Regions from separate parts of the Dyadobacter sp. 22481 genome, predicted to be linked through region 2. Evidence: riboswitches for the same ligand, from Rfam matches in the RefSeq annotation. Region 2 holds a riboswitch; each other region holds the start of a gene.
What was found. A riboswitch is a leader RNA that binds a small molecule or an ion and turns the genes downstream of it on or off. The one in region 2 is predicted to bind cobalamin.
Positions count from the first base shown of each region.

Region 1: it holds a riboswitch for cobalamin, as region 2 does, so the genes downstream of both, ACTJJJ_RS17195 (ABC transporter substrate-binding protein) here and metE (5-methyltetrahydropteroyltriglutamate--homocysteine S-methyltransferase) in region 2, are expected to answer to the same signal.
Region 3: it holds a riboswitch for cobalamin, as region 2 does, so the genes downstream of both, ACTJJJ_RS17165 (cobyrinate a,c-diamide synthase) here and metE (5-methyltetrahydropteroyltriglutamate--homocysteine S-methyltransferase) in region 2, are expected to answer to the same signal.

Region 1 covers NZ_JBQENV010000002.1:1,712,700-1,718,306, reverse strand. The annotation lists gene cobT (nicotinate-nucleotide--dimethylbenzimidazole phosphoribosyltransferase) at 1-106, opposite strand, end outside; gene ACTJJJ_RS17205 (bifunctional adenosylcobinamide kinase/adenosylcobinamide-phosphate guanylyltransferase) at 111-623, opposite strand; gene ACTJJJ_RS17200 (cob(I)yrinic acid a,c-diamide adenosyltransferase) at 620-1,204, opposite strand; gene ACTJJJ_RS17195 (ABC transporter substrate-binding protein) at 1,205-2,377, opposite strand; cobalamin riboswitch at 2,406-2,587, opposite strand; gene cbiB (adenosylcobinamide-phosphate synthase CbiB) at 2,725-3,669, opposite strand; gene ACTJJJ_RS17185 (pyridoxal phosphate-dependent aminotransferase) at 3,648-4,670, opposite strand; gene ACTJJJ_RS17180 (cobyric acid synthase) at 4,674-5,607, opposite strand, start outside.
Region 2 covers NZ_JBQENV010000003.1:1,182,902-1,188,508, forward strand. The annotation lists gene metE (5-methyltetrahydropteroyltriglutamate--homocysteine S-methyltransferase) at 54-2,375, opposite strand; cobalamin riboswitch at 2,598-2,824, opposite strand; gene ACTJJJ_RS23590 (6-phosphogluconolactonase) at 3,000-3,731, opposite strand; gene fumC (class II fumarate hydratase) at 3,879-5,279, shown strand; gene ACTJJJ_RS23600 (hypothetical protein) at 5,355-5,607, shown strand, end outside.
Region 3 covers NZ_JBQENV010000002.1:1,702,360-1,707,966, reverse strand. The annotation lists gene cobN (cobaltochelatase subunit CobN) at 1-1,963, opposite strand, end outside; gene ACTJJJ_RS17165 (cobyrinate a,c-diamide synthase) at 1,960-3,348, opposite strand; cobalamin riboswitch at 3,505-3,647, opposite strand; cobalamin riboswitch at 3,723-3,907, shown strand; gene ACTJJJ_RS17160 (hypothetical protein) at 4,011-4,670, shown strand; gene ACTJJJ_RS17155 (TonB-dependent receptor plug domain-containing protein) at 4,722-5,607, shown strand, end outside.

The DNA of each region.
Region 1 (5,607 bases), on a different contig from region 2:
CAATTTGAAATGCCAGCTTTTCAAGCGCTCCCAAAGCACCCAAAGGCTTCGTTTTCAGATCAATTTTCGCCTGAATTTCCTGTTTGGTAATAGTGGCAGTATACATAAAGTTATTGAAGAGATTTTAATACCAATGGAAGTCCCGAAACGATCAAAATCGCCTCTTGTGCCGCAGCGGCCACATATTGGTTGGCCCAGCCCTGCAAATCGGCAAATTTCCGGCCCGCTTCCGTTTCAGCATGAACGCCCATGCCTATTTCATTGGATATGATAATTAATGTAGCGTCGATATTCGCCAGCATGTCGAGTTCGGCTTTAAATGCGGCCAGCGACTTTTCGACATCATATTCAAAAGCAACAAACAAATTTGTAAGCCACAATGTAACGCAATCGATCACCGCCACCTTTCCTGCGAGCGGCAGCAAATGAATATTCCGCTCACTTTCCAGCAATGTCCATTCCGGCCCGCGCTCTTCCTGATGCCGTTTTACACGCCTGGCAAAATCCTCGTCCCAAACCCTCGACGTAGCCACATATACCGGATTGGCACTTTTTTGCAATGCCAGATCCATCGCAAACCTGCTTTTTCCGCTGCGGACACCGCCCGTAACGTAAATGATCATGACGGCTCCGCACTTTTAAAGCGTTTATACAAAAAGAGCTGCCATTTTTCCTCCGCAACGCCTGCCTTGTCCATTTCGGCTCGTGCGAGGGTAAAAAACAGGTCCGACAGCCGGTTGACATAAGCCGGGATAGCCTCATTTACCTCGTCGGTTTTGATCAGCGACACCAACCTCCGCTCGCCCCTGCGCATTTGCGTCCGCGCAACATGGCATAGCGCCGACACCTCGTTCCCGCCCGGTAGCAAAAAGTAATCGGACGGCGAGGTCATAGCAGCTTCAAGCGCATCGATCCACTCCTCACAAAAAGCCGCTCCATCGACCGGCATCGGGTTTTTGTTCTCTTTTTTTGCGTCCGAAGGGCGAGCCAGGTGGGACATCATGTCCATCAGATCCTTTTGTATTTTGTGCAGATTAGCCTGCCATTCATGCCCCGTGCCCAACTTTACGCGCAGCAATCCGATCGTCGAATTGGCTTCATCAAGCGTGCCGATGCATTCAATGCGGACGTCGTCCTTGCTTACCCGGCTTCCGCCAAACAACCCGGTGGTACCCTTATCGCCCTTTTTGGTGTATATTTTCATTTAATTGATTGATTTATAGTATATCAACTCGTGCTGTGGCAACAGCTCCGGGTGAAGAATGCGGATCAGGTCGGCCAGCACCAGATGCGGGTTCACCGCACCGGATTCCCAGTAATCGTTCGCACCCTGCGCATTCATGCGGTTGTTGTAGCTGTAAATACGGTTGGTTTTGAATGATTTGAAGTCGGCATAACGGATGTCGCGCGCCAGAACATCTTTCCTGGTTTGTACATTTCCAATGCTCACATTCAGCCAAAAGTCGGCCTGCAGCGCAACCGGATAAACCGTTTCAAAGCTTAGTGGCAAACTTCCCGTCGCTTTTGTGTTCGCCCAATGGTACGAGGCTCCCGCGTCCCGGAAAAAGCAGCTCACGTAGCTATCGCCATTCGGAACATTCCAGGCGTCTTTCGAATTCATCCCCGTAATCAGGCTGGGGCGTAAGGCAACTTTGGCTGTCAGTTTCACCAACTGTTTATATTCCTCCTCCACACGCGCGAACTTTTTGTTCACTTCTCCTTCCTTATTGATCAATGCAGCGAGCAGTTTCACCCATTCCGCCCGTCCCAGCGGTGTGGTTTCCACCCACTCCGAATTGACCATCACCGGAATCCCCGCCTGATGTAACGACTCATACCGGCTCACCTTCGAAACCGGACTGCCCGTAGCCATAATCAGATCGGGATGCATGCTCACCAACAATTCTTCATTAAGCCCCTGATCTTTGCCTACTTCCACAATCCGGCCGGATTTGATCCGGTCCAGCACTTTGGCGGAAGAAACATATTTGAGATTTCCCATACCTGTGAGAATATCCTCGCAGCCCAGGAACCCGATCAAGCCGATGTGCAGCGACGACATCGCGACCATGCTCCTAACGGGGATCTCGATCACCTGGCTGTCGTTGTACCCGATCGGGCGTGGCGTACCGCGTTGTACCAGCACATACGTGAGCGTATCCGTCGCTTTCTCGAACGGGCTCATGATCCTGACGACCTTATAGTACTTGTGATAGCTGATTTTGAAGCCCTTGGCATAAACCACTTTGGCCTTTTCGGGGAAGAGGTCACGACCAGCGTAATGAGAATCGCCTTTTTCGTAAAGCGATGAAGAAGTGCTGCAACCGGCCAGCAAGCCGCACAGCAGTATGGCTGCAAGTATTTTTCTAATAGTCATGAGTCACCGGCCTTTCTTCCGAAAGCCATATTAACAGCGTTTGCAGGCAGGTCTTCTGACTCGTTCAACCCTTGTGCCTTCCCGGGGTAACCCCAGTGACATCATACAAGAGCCTCGTTGTGAACTCACAGCAGCGGAGACTGTTCCGGACTTTCACCGGATTCCCTTTTAATCACGCGAAATGCGTGTACCTGGATGGCCGCAAAACTAGCGATATTTTATTGCTTATCATTGTAAAGATTCATTTGCACACTCCCAACATGAAACGAGACGACATCCTACGGAAATCGATCCTGGAAGATATTTCCGAAGATTGGTCGGCACTTCGCCAGCGTTGGTTCAGAAAATCACGGAAGACAGAGACTTGAACTAATCAACAGAAGAATCATCAATACCATCAACACGCAAGTCCGGTGATTAACATTTGCCGCGCTTGTAATTTCGCCCGGCTTGATGACCCGGTCGTTCTCGCCGATAAAAGGCTTCTCAACCAACTTTCCCTGATACACATTCGGCCCTCCGAAGCGGCAATCCAAAATTCCCGCCAGGGCTGCCTCGGGGTAACCGGCATTCGGGCTTTTGTGCTTCCCACCAAATTTGAAGATAAATAGTAACCCTCGTTTGCTCCCGGTCACCAAAACCATCAGCAACGCTGTCAAACGCGCCGGGATAAAGTTGGCCACGTCGTCCAGCCGCGCGGCAAATTTCCCAAACCATTCATAGCGTTCATTCCTGTACCCCAGCATCGAATCCATCGTGTTGACCATTTTATAAGCCATCATGCCCGGTACCCCTGCTATCGCATAGTAGAAAAGGGGCGCTACGACTCCGTCGCTCAGGTTTTCGGACATTGTTTCCAACACCGCGATGCGTATCTGCTGCGCATTCAGCTTTGAAGTATCCCTGCCAACAATTCTCGAAAGCTGTTGCCTACCTGCGTCCAGCCCTTCATTTTCCAACACACTGAACACCTTTTTACCTTCCGCAATGAGGGAATGGTTGGCCAGGCCGTAATAAACCCAAATAGTATTGACCAACACCAGCAAAACAGGAAGCTGCATCAGTATTACATTGGTCCAATAAAAAAATGCAAACACTGAAACCACCAGGAGTACGCTTAGTACCGTCCCCTTCAAAAACCGGAACCGGCCATGGTTCAAGAGTTTTTCACCCTTCGCAATGGCATTACCGAACACCCGGACCGGATGTGGCCAGCTGTCGGGATCGCCCAGCCATAAATCCAGCAAATACCCCGCAGCCAGCGGAAGGATTAATAATAGAGCGTCTGCCATTCTTTCAATGCATCGAGCATTTTCTGATTATCATTCGGCCGTTGCGTGGCAAGGCGCAAATGTTGCCGTGACAGGCCACGGAAGTTGCCGGCGTCGCGGATAAGCAGGCCGTGTTTGTCGACCAGGAATTCTTTGAGTTGAGCCGCATTGCGCACCAAAGTTCTTGCTAAAAAGAAATGCGTATCACTTTCCAGCACTTCCAGACATTCCAGTTTTTGCAATTCTTGAACGAACGTTCTTTTATCCTCCAAAAGCTGTGAAACTGGTGGCTGAATATCCTTGAAATGATCAAAGATGTAATGTCCGGCCGTCATGGCTATGCTATTAACAGTCCAGGGCTGTTTGATATTCATCAGCGAATCAATCAATTCCTCGCGTGCGAGCAGATAACCCAACCGCAATCCGGGAATAGCGTAAGTTTTTGTCAACGAACGCATGATCAGCAAATTCGGGAACTTCGACATCAACGAAATAACTGACCCGGCTCCCTCTGTGAAATCGATAAACGCCTCATCGACTACGAACAAGCACTGCGGGTTTAGTTTAAGCCAGTATTGCAAATCTCTAAAAATCAACCCAGTTGGATTGTTCGGACTACAAATAAATGCCAAATCACTCCTCAACCTCGGCAATTCCAGTGCATCGTGCCAGGTCAAACCAGCAATCTCATGATCGAATAACAGGCAGGCATCCTCATATTCAGCAAATGAAGGAATCACGACCGTTGTGCGCTTTCCGGAGAACAATTGAGCAACCAGGTAGATGCTTTCGGTAGTTCCGCTACATACGAGCACCTGCCCTGCCTGCACCTGATGGTGCCTGGCTACCTTTTCGCGCAAACTCTCGGCAAGTACCTCCGGGTAACGGTTTATTTCATTCCATTTTGCAAAAACATGCTCCTTCAAACCCGCTGGTTCGCCTCCGTACCAGACATTCGTGCTGAAATCTGCGATGATCCTGCTGCCATACCTGTAACCATCGTCGCCGTGCCCGTGTAACATAATCTATTCAGCTATACTCTTATAAATCAATTCCATATCAATGTGTGTGCGCAGCAAATCCGCCAGCTTGTCATATTGCTGTTCTCTAAATTCATGATAATCATATTGCACGCCTTCTTCATTTGTGTACGGCGCTAAAATGGCATCGATTACAATCTGATTATCCAGAATGCCGTGCAGATAAGTCCCCCATGTGTACACGTCCCGATAATATCCGTCCTTACGCCCATTTGAAAATGTGGCAACTGACTCTCCGGGTTCCAATGCAGCGGTTTCACCCATATGAATCTCGTAACCGGAGCATTCATCCGCAGCTTCCCTAAACCGAAATGTGCATTGCAATGTCGTCTTTTCAGGCTGCAAAACCGTCCTTACCGGCAAAAGCCCCAATCCCGGTAATTCCTCTATTTCTCCTTCGATATGTTGCGGATCCAGAATGCTTTCACCCAGCATCTGATACCCGCCACAAATCCCGATCACCGTCTTCCCGGCTTTATGCGCGTCGTAAATTGCCTTCGCTACACCACTGTTTTTGATCGCCAGCATATCCCCGATCGTGTTTTTACTCCCGGGAATAATCACGATCGAAGCTTTGGCAATTTCGGATGGCTCGTTGGTATAATACAAATTAACACGTGGATCCTTTTCCAGTCGGTCGAAGTCAGTAAAGTTGGAAAGCCTTTTCAGAAGTATCACCGCCACATTTACCTTGCCTTCCACAGCCGAGCGGTATTTGAGTTCCAGCGAGACCGAATCTTCCTGTTCGATGTGAATGTCACGAAAATAAGGCAAAATACCCACTACCGGCAATCCGGTGAGTTCTTCCAGCATTCTTTTGCCCTCTTCAAACAACCGCCCATCACCCCGGAATTTGTTGACAATAATCCCTTTCATACACGCACGTTCCTCTGGCGTAAGCAAAGCAATAGTACCATAA
Region 2 (5,607 bases):
ATAAAAAAGCTAAGGCCAGGAGAGCCCTGGCCTTAGCTTGAAAGGGGTTGTCGCTACCCCGCGACTTCGACCAATTCGCGCAGCAAGTTAGCCGCAGAAATCATGTTACGCAAAGCCGCTTCGGTTTCCGGCCATTTGCGGGTCTTCAATCCGCAGTCCGGGTTCACCCAGAGGTTCCGCGCCGGAATGACCTTCAATGCCTTTTCGAGCAACAGGATCATCTCGTCGACCGTCGGCACGCGGGGCGAATGGATGTCGTACACGCCCGGGCCGATTTCATTCGGATAATTGAACTGCGCGAATGCGTCGAGCAGCTCCATTTGCGAACGCGAAGTTTCGATCGTGATCACGTCGGCGTCCATCGCCGCGATGGAATCGATAATGTCGTTGAACTCCGAATAGCACATGTGCGTATGGATCTGCGTCTGGTCGGCCACGCCTGCGGCGCTCAACCGGAATGCGTCCACTGCCCATTTCAAATAGGTTTTCCAGGCATGTTTCCGCAGCGGCAAGCCTTCTCGGATCGCCGGTTCGTCGATCTGGATCACTTTAATGCCCGCCTTTTCCAAATCAACCACCTCGTCGCGAATCGCGAGCGCAATCTGGAACGTGGTATCCTTCCTGGGCTGATCGTCACGTACGAAAGACCATTGAAGGATCGTAACAGGGCCGGTAAGCATGCCTTTTACCAGTTTTGCGGAGTTGGCCTGCGCAAACGCCGACCATTTCACCGTCATTGGCTCCGCGCGTTCCACGTCGCCATAAATGATTGGGGGCTTCACGCACCGGCTGCCGTAGCTCTGCACCCAGCCATTTTGGGTAAAAACAAACCCGGAAAGCTGCTCGCCGAAATACTCCACCATATCGTTTCGCTCGAATTCCCCGTGAACAAGTACATCTATTCCGAGCTCCTCCTGCCAGCGCAGCGAGTCGACGATCTCTTCACGAATGCGGGTCTCGTATTCGTCCAACGTCAATGCGCCTTTTTTGAACTGCGCACGAAGCTGCCTTACCTCGTCGGTTTGTGGGAACGAGCCGATGGTAGTCGATGGGAATAATGGCAATTTCAGTTTTTCCAATTGAATGGCTTGCCGGATTGCAAATGCATTCTGCCGGTCAAAATCCGATTCCCTCACTTCGCTAACCCTTGCTTTAACGGCCGGCTTGTGGATCAATGCGGAAGTGCGGCGGCTTTCAATGGCTTTTTGATTGGCCAGAAATGCACTATCGTTCGAACAGTCAAGCGTTGTGAGCCTTGCCAATGTCGTTACCTCATGCAGTTTCTGCTTGGCAAATGCCAGCCAGTTTTTGATCTCCGGCGTCAGTACCGCTTCATTCTTTTCAAGCTCCAAGTCGTACGGGCTATGCAGCAGCGACGACGACGGAGCCACCAAAACCCGATCTTCTCCCAGCACATTTACCGCCGTCTTAATCCATTTCAGCGACTTGCGGTAGTCGTTTTTCCAGATATTCCGGCCGTCGACAACACCGAGTGAGAGCTTTTTAGTGGATGATACAAATGAATCATCAACCAGAATTTGCGGTAATGTTTCTGCTCCACGTGTCAAATCCAAATGCAATGCATCCACCGGTAATGCGGTCGCAATTCCCAGGTTATCTTCGAGGGGCCCGAAATACGTCGTTACCAAAATACGCAGCTTCGGAAGCGCCTCCCTGATCTGGCTATAAGCGCTCAGAAAAGCCAGTTTTTCCTTTTCATTTAAATCAAATACCAATCCGGGCTCGTCGAGCTGCACCCATTCGGCACCCCTAGCCGAGAGTTCTTTTAATATTGATATATAAATCGGTAAAAGACTATCCAGCAGATCGATGCGATCGAACCCGGCTTCTTTTTCTTTACCCAAAAGCAAATAGGTGACCGGCCCAAGTAATACGGGTTTTGTAACAATACCCTTTTGCAACGCATCTTCAAATTCCAGCAGAACCTTGTCGGAGTACCGCTTGAATTTCTGGTCTTTCACAAACTCGGGAACGAGGTAATGGTAGTTGGTGTCGAACCATTTGGTCATTTCCATGGCATTGATATCCAGCCCGTTCTTCTGGTAACCGCGCGCCATTGCGAAATAGAGATCGAGCTCCTTGTTGGATTTACCGTCGAGCAACTGGTGGTAACGCCCGGGAATGGCCCCTACCATCAGCGACGTGTCGAGGACGTGGTCGTAAAGCGAAAAATCATTGGAAGGAATGAGGCTAATGCCTGCATTCTGCTGCGTTTCCCAGTTCTGGTGACGGATTTTGCGGGCAACTTTCTGCAGTGCATCGCGGTCGATTGTACCCGCCCAGAATTGCTCGTTGGCTTTTTTAAGCTCACGGAGGCTCCCCACGCGCGGGTAGCCAAGATTGTGTGACAACATGTTTTTTTGTGTTTAAAGAGTTAATAAAAACCCTGTGAAAACACCCTCCCATCCCTGCAAACGCCTGTTGCGGACGTTGGCCGGTACTTCATCTATCGCGGCAACGGCGAGGCTACCCTGCGAAACGAACAGATACAGTTCCCCCGAACCAGCCGGGAAGCCTGTGGTACTGCAATAAAATGTGGTAAATCAATACTTGACTACCCCCCACCCGTGAGGGAGAAGCCATTGAGGATAATGGCAAGTCTCCTGGCTTGTATCATTTTTACCGCCCTTCTCGCCGCGCCTGGGCGCTGCAATGGGACGCGAGGGTAAAAACGAGTCCTGAAATCGTCAGGACAGATACTTACAGTAGCACGACTGCCCGTGAATTGCACACGGTTCCTTTTTGTTTTGCTGGATTTTGGCTGAGGGATCCAAAAGCAAAAACCATTACCCCGATTGACGGGCGTTCACAAAGAACTGCGTCAAATTTAGGCGGGAAGGGCATTCGGCTGGAAATGGCGTCGCAATTTCAGTGAAGCGGATAGAAATTAGTCCTTCGGCAGGATAAAATATCTGTTTTGAGGTTGAAATGCTGCTCTGAAAAGTGATTTCATTAACGCGCATTTTACAAACAACCCATTACGAAATCAACTCCGCAGCGTCCGCATCCAGTATAAACTCTGCATTCATATGGTTTTGCAAAACTGTCGCCGGGAAGTCCTTCGAAACCGGGAACGCGAGTGCGCGCTGGATAACCGGCGCTTTTGATCCGCCCGAAGCAAGCAAAATCGCCGAACGCGCTTCCAGAATGTGCCTGATACCGACGGTAATGCCACGGGTAAGCGTGGTCGCCTGTTTGAAATACTTCTGCCCTACTTCAACCGTAACGGTATCGAGCTCCGAAATGTGGGCGTAGGTGTTCCAGGAAGTGCCGGGCTCGTTGAGGGCAAGGTGACCATTCATTCCAACACCTAATATAATGAGGTCGAGGCCACCGAGGCCTTCTACAATCTTATTGACGCGGTCGCATTCGGCCTGCGGGTCGAATGCTTTGCCGTCGAAAAAGACAATCTGATCTGCATGGAGGCCGATAGGTTTCAGAAAATCACGGTCGAGGAGATCGCGGCAGCTGCCGTCGTCGCCGGAGCCGAGGCCTATCCATTCGTCGAGGCCAATGAAAATGCATTTAGAAAAATCAACACGACCGTTCTGGTTGGCGGTTACCAATGCGTCGAACATGCCTTTCGGGCTGCTGCCCGACGGGAAGCAGATGACCGATTCGGGTTTGTGGTTCATCAGATCGATCACCCGCTCAGCCGCAGCGGCACTCATCAGCGCATAGTCGGGATAGATATTGATTTTGGGTGTCATAAAAGCGGTGTTTAGGATACAGGCTGGTCAATCTAAACATTCTTTTTTCAGAGCTGAACATTTATCCATAAAAAACTCCAGAAACTGCAAACCCGATCCTAACTTTACCGCACATTGTTCATTTTACATTATCATTCTACTTCAAAAATGGAATACCGTATAGAAAAAGACACGATGGGCGAAGTGCAGGTGCCTGCGCATGTATACTGGGGCGCCCAGACGCAACGCTCGATCCAGAACTTTCCTATCGCACAGGATATCAATAAAATGCCGAAGGAAATCATCAAAGCCTTCGCATACCTGAAAAAAGCAGCCGCTATCACCAACTTCGAAGCCGGCATTCTCCCCCAGGAAAAAAGCGACCTCATCGGCAAAGTTTGCGATGAAGTCCTGACCGGCCAGCTCGACAACCAGTTTCCATTGGTAGTGTGGCAAACCGGCTCGGGAACACAGTCGAACATGAACTGCAACGAGGTGATCGCCTACCGCGGGCACGTGCTGCAAGGCGGCGACCTGGCTGATAAAACCAAGTTTTTGCACCCGAACGACGATGTGAACAAGTCACAGTCGTCGAACGACACCTACCCTACTGCGATGCACATTGCGGCCTACAAAATTCTGGTGGACGTGACCATTCCGGGCATTACCAAGCTGCGTGATACGCTGAAAGCGAAATCAGAAGCATTTAAAAATGTAGTCAAAATCGGCCGTACGCACTTCATGGACGCTACACCACTGACGCTAGGCCAGGAGTTTTCAGGTTATGCTTCGCAACTCGATCACGGTTTGAGAGCTATTCATAATACATTGGCGCACCTTTCGGAACTGGCATTGGGCGGTACCGCGGTAGGAACAGGCATTAACACGCCTCCGGGATATTCCGAAAATGTAGCGCGTCACATCGCCGCATTGACCGGCCTGCCATTTATCACTGCGGAAAACAAATTCGAAGCGCTCGGGGCACATGACGCAATTGTGGAAGCGCACGGGGCATTGAAAACCGTTGCGGTGAGTCTGATGAAGATCGGTAACGATATCCGCATGCTATCGTCGGGCCCGCGTTCGGGTATCGGCGAGATCCATATTCCTGATAATGAACCGGGAAGCTCTATCATGCCGGGTAAAGTGAACCCTACCCAATGCGAAGCCATGACCATGGTAGCTGCTCAGGTGATGGGTAACGATGTGGCGATCGGCATCGGTGGTTCCAACGGCCACTTCGAACTGAACGTTTTCAAACCGCTGATGGCTTACAACTTCCTGCATTCTGCCCGTTTGATAGGCGATGTGTGCGTTTCGTTCAACGATAATTGCGCGGTGGGTATCGAGCCTTTGCATGAGAATATCAAGAAGCACGTGAACAACTCACTGATGCTGGTTACTGCATTGAATACTAAAATCGGTTATTATAAAGCTGCCGAAATCGCGCAGACCGCTCACAAAAATGGCTCTACGCTGAAAGAAACCGCCGTTTCGCTGGGTTACCTGACGCCAGAAGAATTCGATGCATGGGTAAAACCGGAAGACATGGTGGGTGAAATCAAATAATTGACCGAACCCGAAGTAATGTCTGCGAATGCCCTGCCGAAACGTGGGGCATTTGCATTTAGACCTTTCAAAATCATGAATATCAAAGAAGAATTGTTGACCGACCCCTACCAGTCGAAGCGGAAAGCGACCGAAGTGGCGATGTACGCCTGCACTTCGGAGGATGCATTCAGGCATCTGATGCATTGCTTCGAATCGGACGAGTACCACCTCGCGCAACGCGCCGCGTACAGCGTGAGCATTGCAACACGGGAGCGTCCGGAGCTGATCCGTCCGTACATCGGCGTGCTGGTGAGCCAGTTGAAACGATCGGATATTCATGACGCGG
Region 3 (5,607 bases), on a different contig from region 2:
GATCGGGCTGGTGATAGATTGCATCGGGGTCCATGCCATACCCCCGGGGCGGCTGCAATGCCACAAATGCGTTGCCAAGATCGAGCCCGGCCAGTGCGATATGACCGTCGTGCACATAAGTTTGCCCTGGTGCCGGCCCCCATTGTTTCAGCATCTTTTGCCGGGCAGCTTCGGGTAATTCGTCAAACCAGCCCGCATATTGCGCGGCAGAAACCCGCGCCGCAGCCTGCGCAAGCTGGCCGGGCGTCAGGAAGTCTTCATCATAGGCGCAACGGTCTATCAAGGAATGGATCAGCTCCGTGCCGTTTGCGGGCAAATTGTTTATCCGGTATCCCTCGGCCTGCATTGCCCACAGGATATTCATCAGCGAAGCCGGCGAGTCAAGCCCCACGGCGTTCCCTATCTGAGACGCTTTCGTATTGGAATTGGTAAAAATGAAAGCAATCTTCTTATCTGCATTTTTCAAATGTCTCAGACGTGCAAACCGGATGGCTAAACCAGCAACACGATCTATCCGGTTATCCAGCGGCTCATACCCCCGCGTATCTTTTCCTTTCTCCTTGAAAGAAACCGGTACCGTGATAATGCGCCCGTCAAACTCGGGAATAGCCACATTCATGGCCGTATCCAGCGGATTGAGCCCTCGCGAAGACGATTCCCACGGCCCGCGGCCCATACCGCTTGTGATAGCCTGCAAAACCGGCACATTCAAATCCAGCAACGCTTCGGAAGGCGCACTGCTCTGCCCCGACGGCTGAATATCGCTCATCGCGAATGATATTGTATTCACCAGCACATCAATTCCCATTCCCACTTCCGTATCGAAATAACTGAATGCTTCCGGCTTGCCGGTCTCCGCATGCACGGATTTGAGTGAGGAAGTAAATACCGGCAGCACATTTACGCCACGGTCTTCGAGGGAGCGGATCATCGCATCCACGAAATTGGTATTCCCGCTCAGCCAATGCGCCCGGTAAAATGTAATGCCTACCGTCGCCAGCGCGGGATTACGGTATTTCAGCCAGTCGGCTTTGTCGGCAAATTCGGGCAAATCGGGATGGTAAATGCCGTGTTCGGGTAAATGAACGGGTGCTTCGGCACCGAACCCGGTCATCAGTAAATGATCGGAAAGGTAGCTCAGCAGCGAAATCAGGTTGCTGTAACCACCGGCCTGTAAATAGGCCAGCGTTTCGTGCAAAATGGCAGGTGAAACCGTCGATACCGCCGCAAATTCAGGGTTCAACTCCCCGGTGCCGCTGATCACTACCAAATGCTGACCCCGTTGCCCCGCCAGTTTTACAAGCTCATTAAATCCCGGAATGCCACTTAGCCTGCCGTGAATACGGACCATGATAATCTTTGCCTCTGCAATTTCCCTTTGCAAAAGCTGCTGCATTTGCTCTTCGCTTTTGATCGCCATCAGGCTGATGCCCGTTGTTTTGGGAAAATCCTCCGGCAGGAGTTGCATCGCTCGGTCGAGCGTGAGCAAGTCCGTGTCCGCATGCGTGAGGAACACGATACCGTCGGTCGGAATAGCCGTTTGACCGAGCTCCGTCGATTTCTCAGACCCTTTCCAGGTATAAAATTGAAATACATATTCGGCCAGGTCCGAAGGCGGGACAAGGTACCTGTCGGCCTTGACCATACTTTCGATATAGTCAAAAATCGCGATGATCTGCCAGTCGTAATTGATGGAATGGAACCACACCGAATGGCCGTCGAAGAGCAGGGTAACCACATTCGCCAGCGTACAGGGCCCCAGGCAGCCGCCTTTGGTCATATGCACGACATTCCGTAGCTTCCGCCGCAGCCACTCACTCTTATATAACTCTACTGGAATGGGTGCATAACCGCGGTCGATGCGTCCGCAGCAGCAGGCGTTGTAGCAATACGAAAGGTGCCCCCGCCGCTGCACGAGGTTAATGGCTTTTCCGTCGGATCGGGTGATGCGCTGGCGTTTCATGGTAGGCTATCGGCTTTCGGCACTTGGCTTTCGGCGTTTTTTGTGGTTTTGTTGATGAGGTGTTGAATGAATTCGGGTTTGTCGGCCCAGTAGAAATGAGTATAGCCAGCAAACGTATTTTGCACTCTAAAAAACTGTGTATCAACCGGCACACCTCTTGCATTGGTCATTTGTGCCAGCGGTACTTGCGCAAATTGTTCCTTCAATGCGGAATAATGGAATTCATGGCCTTTGATTTCCAGCCCGTCCCAACGCATTACCCGGTAGCCAAGCGTCATTTTCGAACGTTGCAGCGTCGTTTCGCAATCGAGTACTCCGGCCATCGGGAAGGAATTGCCTTTGCCGTCGGTGATCGCCTTACCGAGGTACATCAGCCCGCCGCATTCCGCGTACGCCAGTCCTCCGTTCCCGCAATAATTACGAATGCTTTCCAGCATCGGCAGGTTGCCGGACAACTCCTTCGCAAACAGTTCGGGATAGCCGCCGGGCAGGTAAAGCAGGTCGGTTTCCGGCAAAGTGGCGTCTTTTAAAGGGCTAAACCACTGCACCTCGCCGAATGCACGCAGGCATTCAATATTCTGGTGGTACAAAAAGGAAAATGCCTCATCGTAGGCAACCGTTATGCGCAGGTTTGGAGGTTTTCTATCTGCTTTAACTAAATGATTTTGCTGACTCAAAATCTCCGCATTTTCGTCGGGATAGCTCACAGAAGTAATTTCCAGCAACCGGTCAAGATTCACCGTTTGCGGGATAATCTCGGCCAGCCTCTGGATAATCTCTTCATAATCTGTTTCAACCGAAATGTGCAATCCCAAATGCCGGGAAGGGATGTGCAGCGCTTCATTTTTAGGCAAATAGCCCAAAGCCTCCACGCCGGCGTCGACACAGGCATCTTGCAAAAACCGGTAGTGCGATTCGGTGTTCACAAAATTAAATATCGCCCCCACCACGCGGATTCCGGGATAGAAATTTTTCAAACCATAAATCAGCGGGGCCGCCGAATACGCCATTGACTGGGCATTGATCACCAGTAGGACCGGCATATCCAGCAATGCCGCTATCTCTGCGCTGCTACCTTTCATTTTATCGGCCCCATCAAACAAACCCATCACACCCTCGGCCACGCTCACATCCGCACGCGAGGCGTAATGCGCGTACACGGCCCGCATGTGTGCCTCCGAAGCCATAAAAGTATCCAGGTTCAGGCCCGGTCTTCCTGCCGCAGTGGTGTGGTGGATCGTATCAATGTAATCCGGCCCGCATTTGAAAGGCTGCACTCCTAACCCCCTCTCCCGGAGCGCGCGCAGCAATGCCAGGGTCACGGTAGTCTTGCCCGAATTACTCGACGGCGCTGCGATCAGGAAACTGGATTTTGGAAGAGACATCTTTAAGCCATCGATAATTTGAAAGTCATGAAAACTTCAAATGCATTCGACAGCAGAAAACAGAAAGGCATTCCCAGGCAGCGACGCCACCGGGCAATCGAAACGGGCGAAAACCCGACGAATATCCAAACCAGACCCTGCTTCATACCGCGAAAGCATTGTCAACAAGGAAAGGTCAGGTGCTCTGGCTTGGGTTAATTTTGAATGATTGACCCTTCACAGTTGCGCGACAGCTCGTGATTCTCACACGATTCCCCTGGAATGCGTTGATACGCAATCCCTTTTCCTGTTGGAGAAGTAAGTTAAAGAACTTTTTGTGATGTAAAGTTAGCGGTATTCGGCTATTAATCTGGTTTATCTCCCACAAAAACACATAGCTTTGCATATTCATTGGTTTGCGCCTCCGGGCGCGATTAAAAGGGAATCCGGTTTAAATCCGGAGCAGTACCCGCTGCTGTAAGTTCACTAACGATGTTCTTGGAAGATGTCACTGGGGTTACCCCGGGAAGGCGCAAGAACTTGAACGAGCCAGAAGACCTGCCATTGAATCATCCGGTTTTGCTTTCGGGAAGAAAGGCAAGAGGAAACGGCAGGCTGCATTGCGGTTGAGCCACTCCCTGCATTCTCCCATAAGTTAATTTCTAATTTATGCGGAAATCCAAATGATTCATTATCTGCTTATTGACTCCCTGCTCCTCGGCGTGCAGCACTCCTTCGAGCCCGACCATATGGCTGCCGTTTCGGTGTTAGCCACGGAGGAAAAGAAAAATTATGATCCACGGGGCGCGGCCCACCGGGGCCCGGCCGACCGTTGGAAGCTCATCTGGCGGTCGTCGCATTGGGCGCTAGGGCACTCGCTTACTTTGATTTTATTCGCGGTACTGGTGCTCCTACTTAAATCAACGATGTCACTTCACATCGCGGACAGGGTCGAGCTGCTTGTCGGCCCGTTGATGATCTGGCTGGGAATACTGGCGATCCGGCGGAATTTTAGCAAAAAAAAACCTGAGGTCGCCCCTGCTGACCGCAAAGTTAGTCGCTCGTTCTGGGTCGGAATGGTGCATGGCCTCGCAGGTACGGGCGGTGCATGCGCCGTGGCGCTTACGCTAGCCGCCAGCGATGCTATGACGGCGGTTTGGATCATCGTTCTACAAAGTCTGGGCATTATCCTTTCGATGTCGGCCTACGGCTATTTTTTCGCCTTCTCTATCGGGCGCTTTGCCGAAAAACGCGAGCGCTTTCTGACAATCGTCAACTATCTCGTTGGGACATTCTCAATCCTGATCGGCGCGACTACACTCTATGAATCATTTCAATTTTAACCAATGCATACCCACTTTTACCAAACCGCCCGCACTTTCATCAGCGGATCAATGCTCTCAATATTAGCCATTTCGGGTGCATCAGCACAAGAAAGCAGTGCAGATACTTCGGCCCGGCAGCTCCTCGACCCGATAGTCGTGACAGCTACCCGTTTTGAAACCAAAAAAGAAAAGATCGCTCAAAAGCTGGACATTATTTCCAAAGAGGATATTCAAATGACGCCGTCCAGCGACCTGACAGACATTGTCAGGAAAACAGCGTCCGTGGATGTGATTCAGTATCCCAATTTATCTTCCGGCATCGGGATTCGCGGGTTTCGTCCACAATTCTCGGGGTTAAACCAAAGGACGTTACTGCTTATCGATGGCCGCCCTGCCGGTGCCACCAACCTGTCGCAAATCAATTTAAATGGTATTGAAAGAATTGAAGTTTTAAAAGGACCGGCATCCTCTTTGTATGGCTCACAGGCGATGGGCGGTGTGATCAATGTCATCACGCAACGCTCCAAGGGTACGCCAGGGGGCAATGCTTTTCTGGAATATGGTAGCTTTAAAACATTGCAGGCGGGGCTTAACACAGGTGGAAATATCACATCAAAACTAGACTACGATCTATCTTTCAGCTACTTAGAAAGATCCAAAGATTACAAAATTGGAGAAGACAATTGGCTCCGTAATGCATTCGGCTACAAACACGCGAAGAAAAATTATACCGACCGTCCTGCCGTCCAAACCGACGAAACGACCGGCGATGGTACCCGGCGGCCTTTTACAAAATTGCATTATTTCACCGGTGCATTGAGGCTGGGCTATCAGATCAGCGAGCGTTGGCGTGTGGATATACGCGGGGAGCAATTCCAGGCAAGAGATGTGGAATCGCCGGGTGAACTGTCGTCAGGGAGTACGGAGGCGAGTACCAAAGATGTAGATAGGCAGG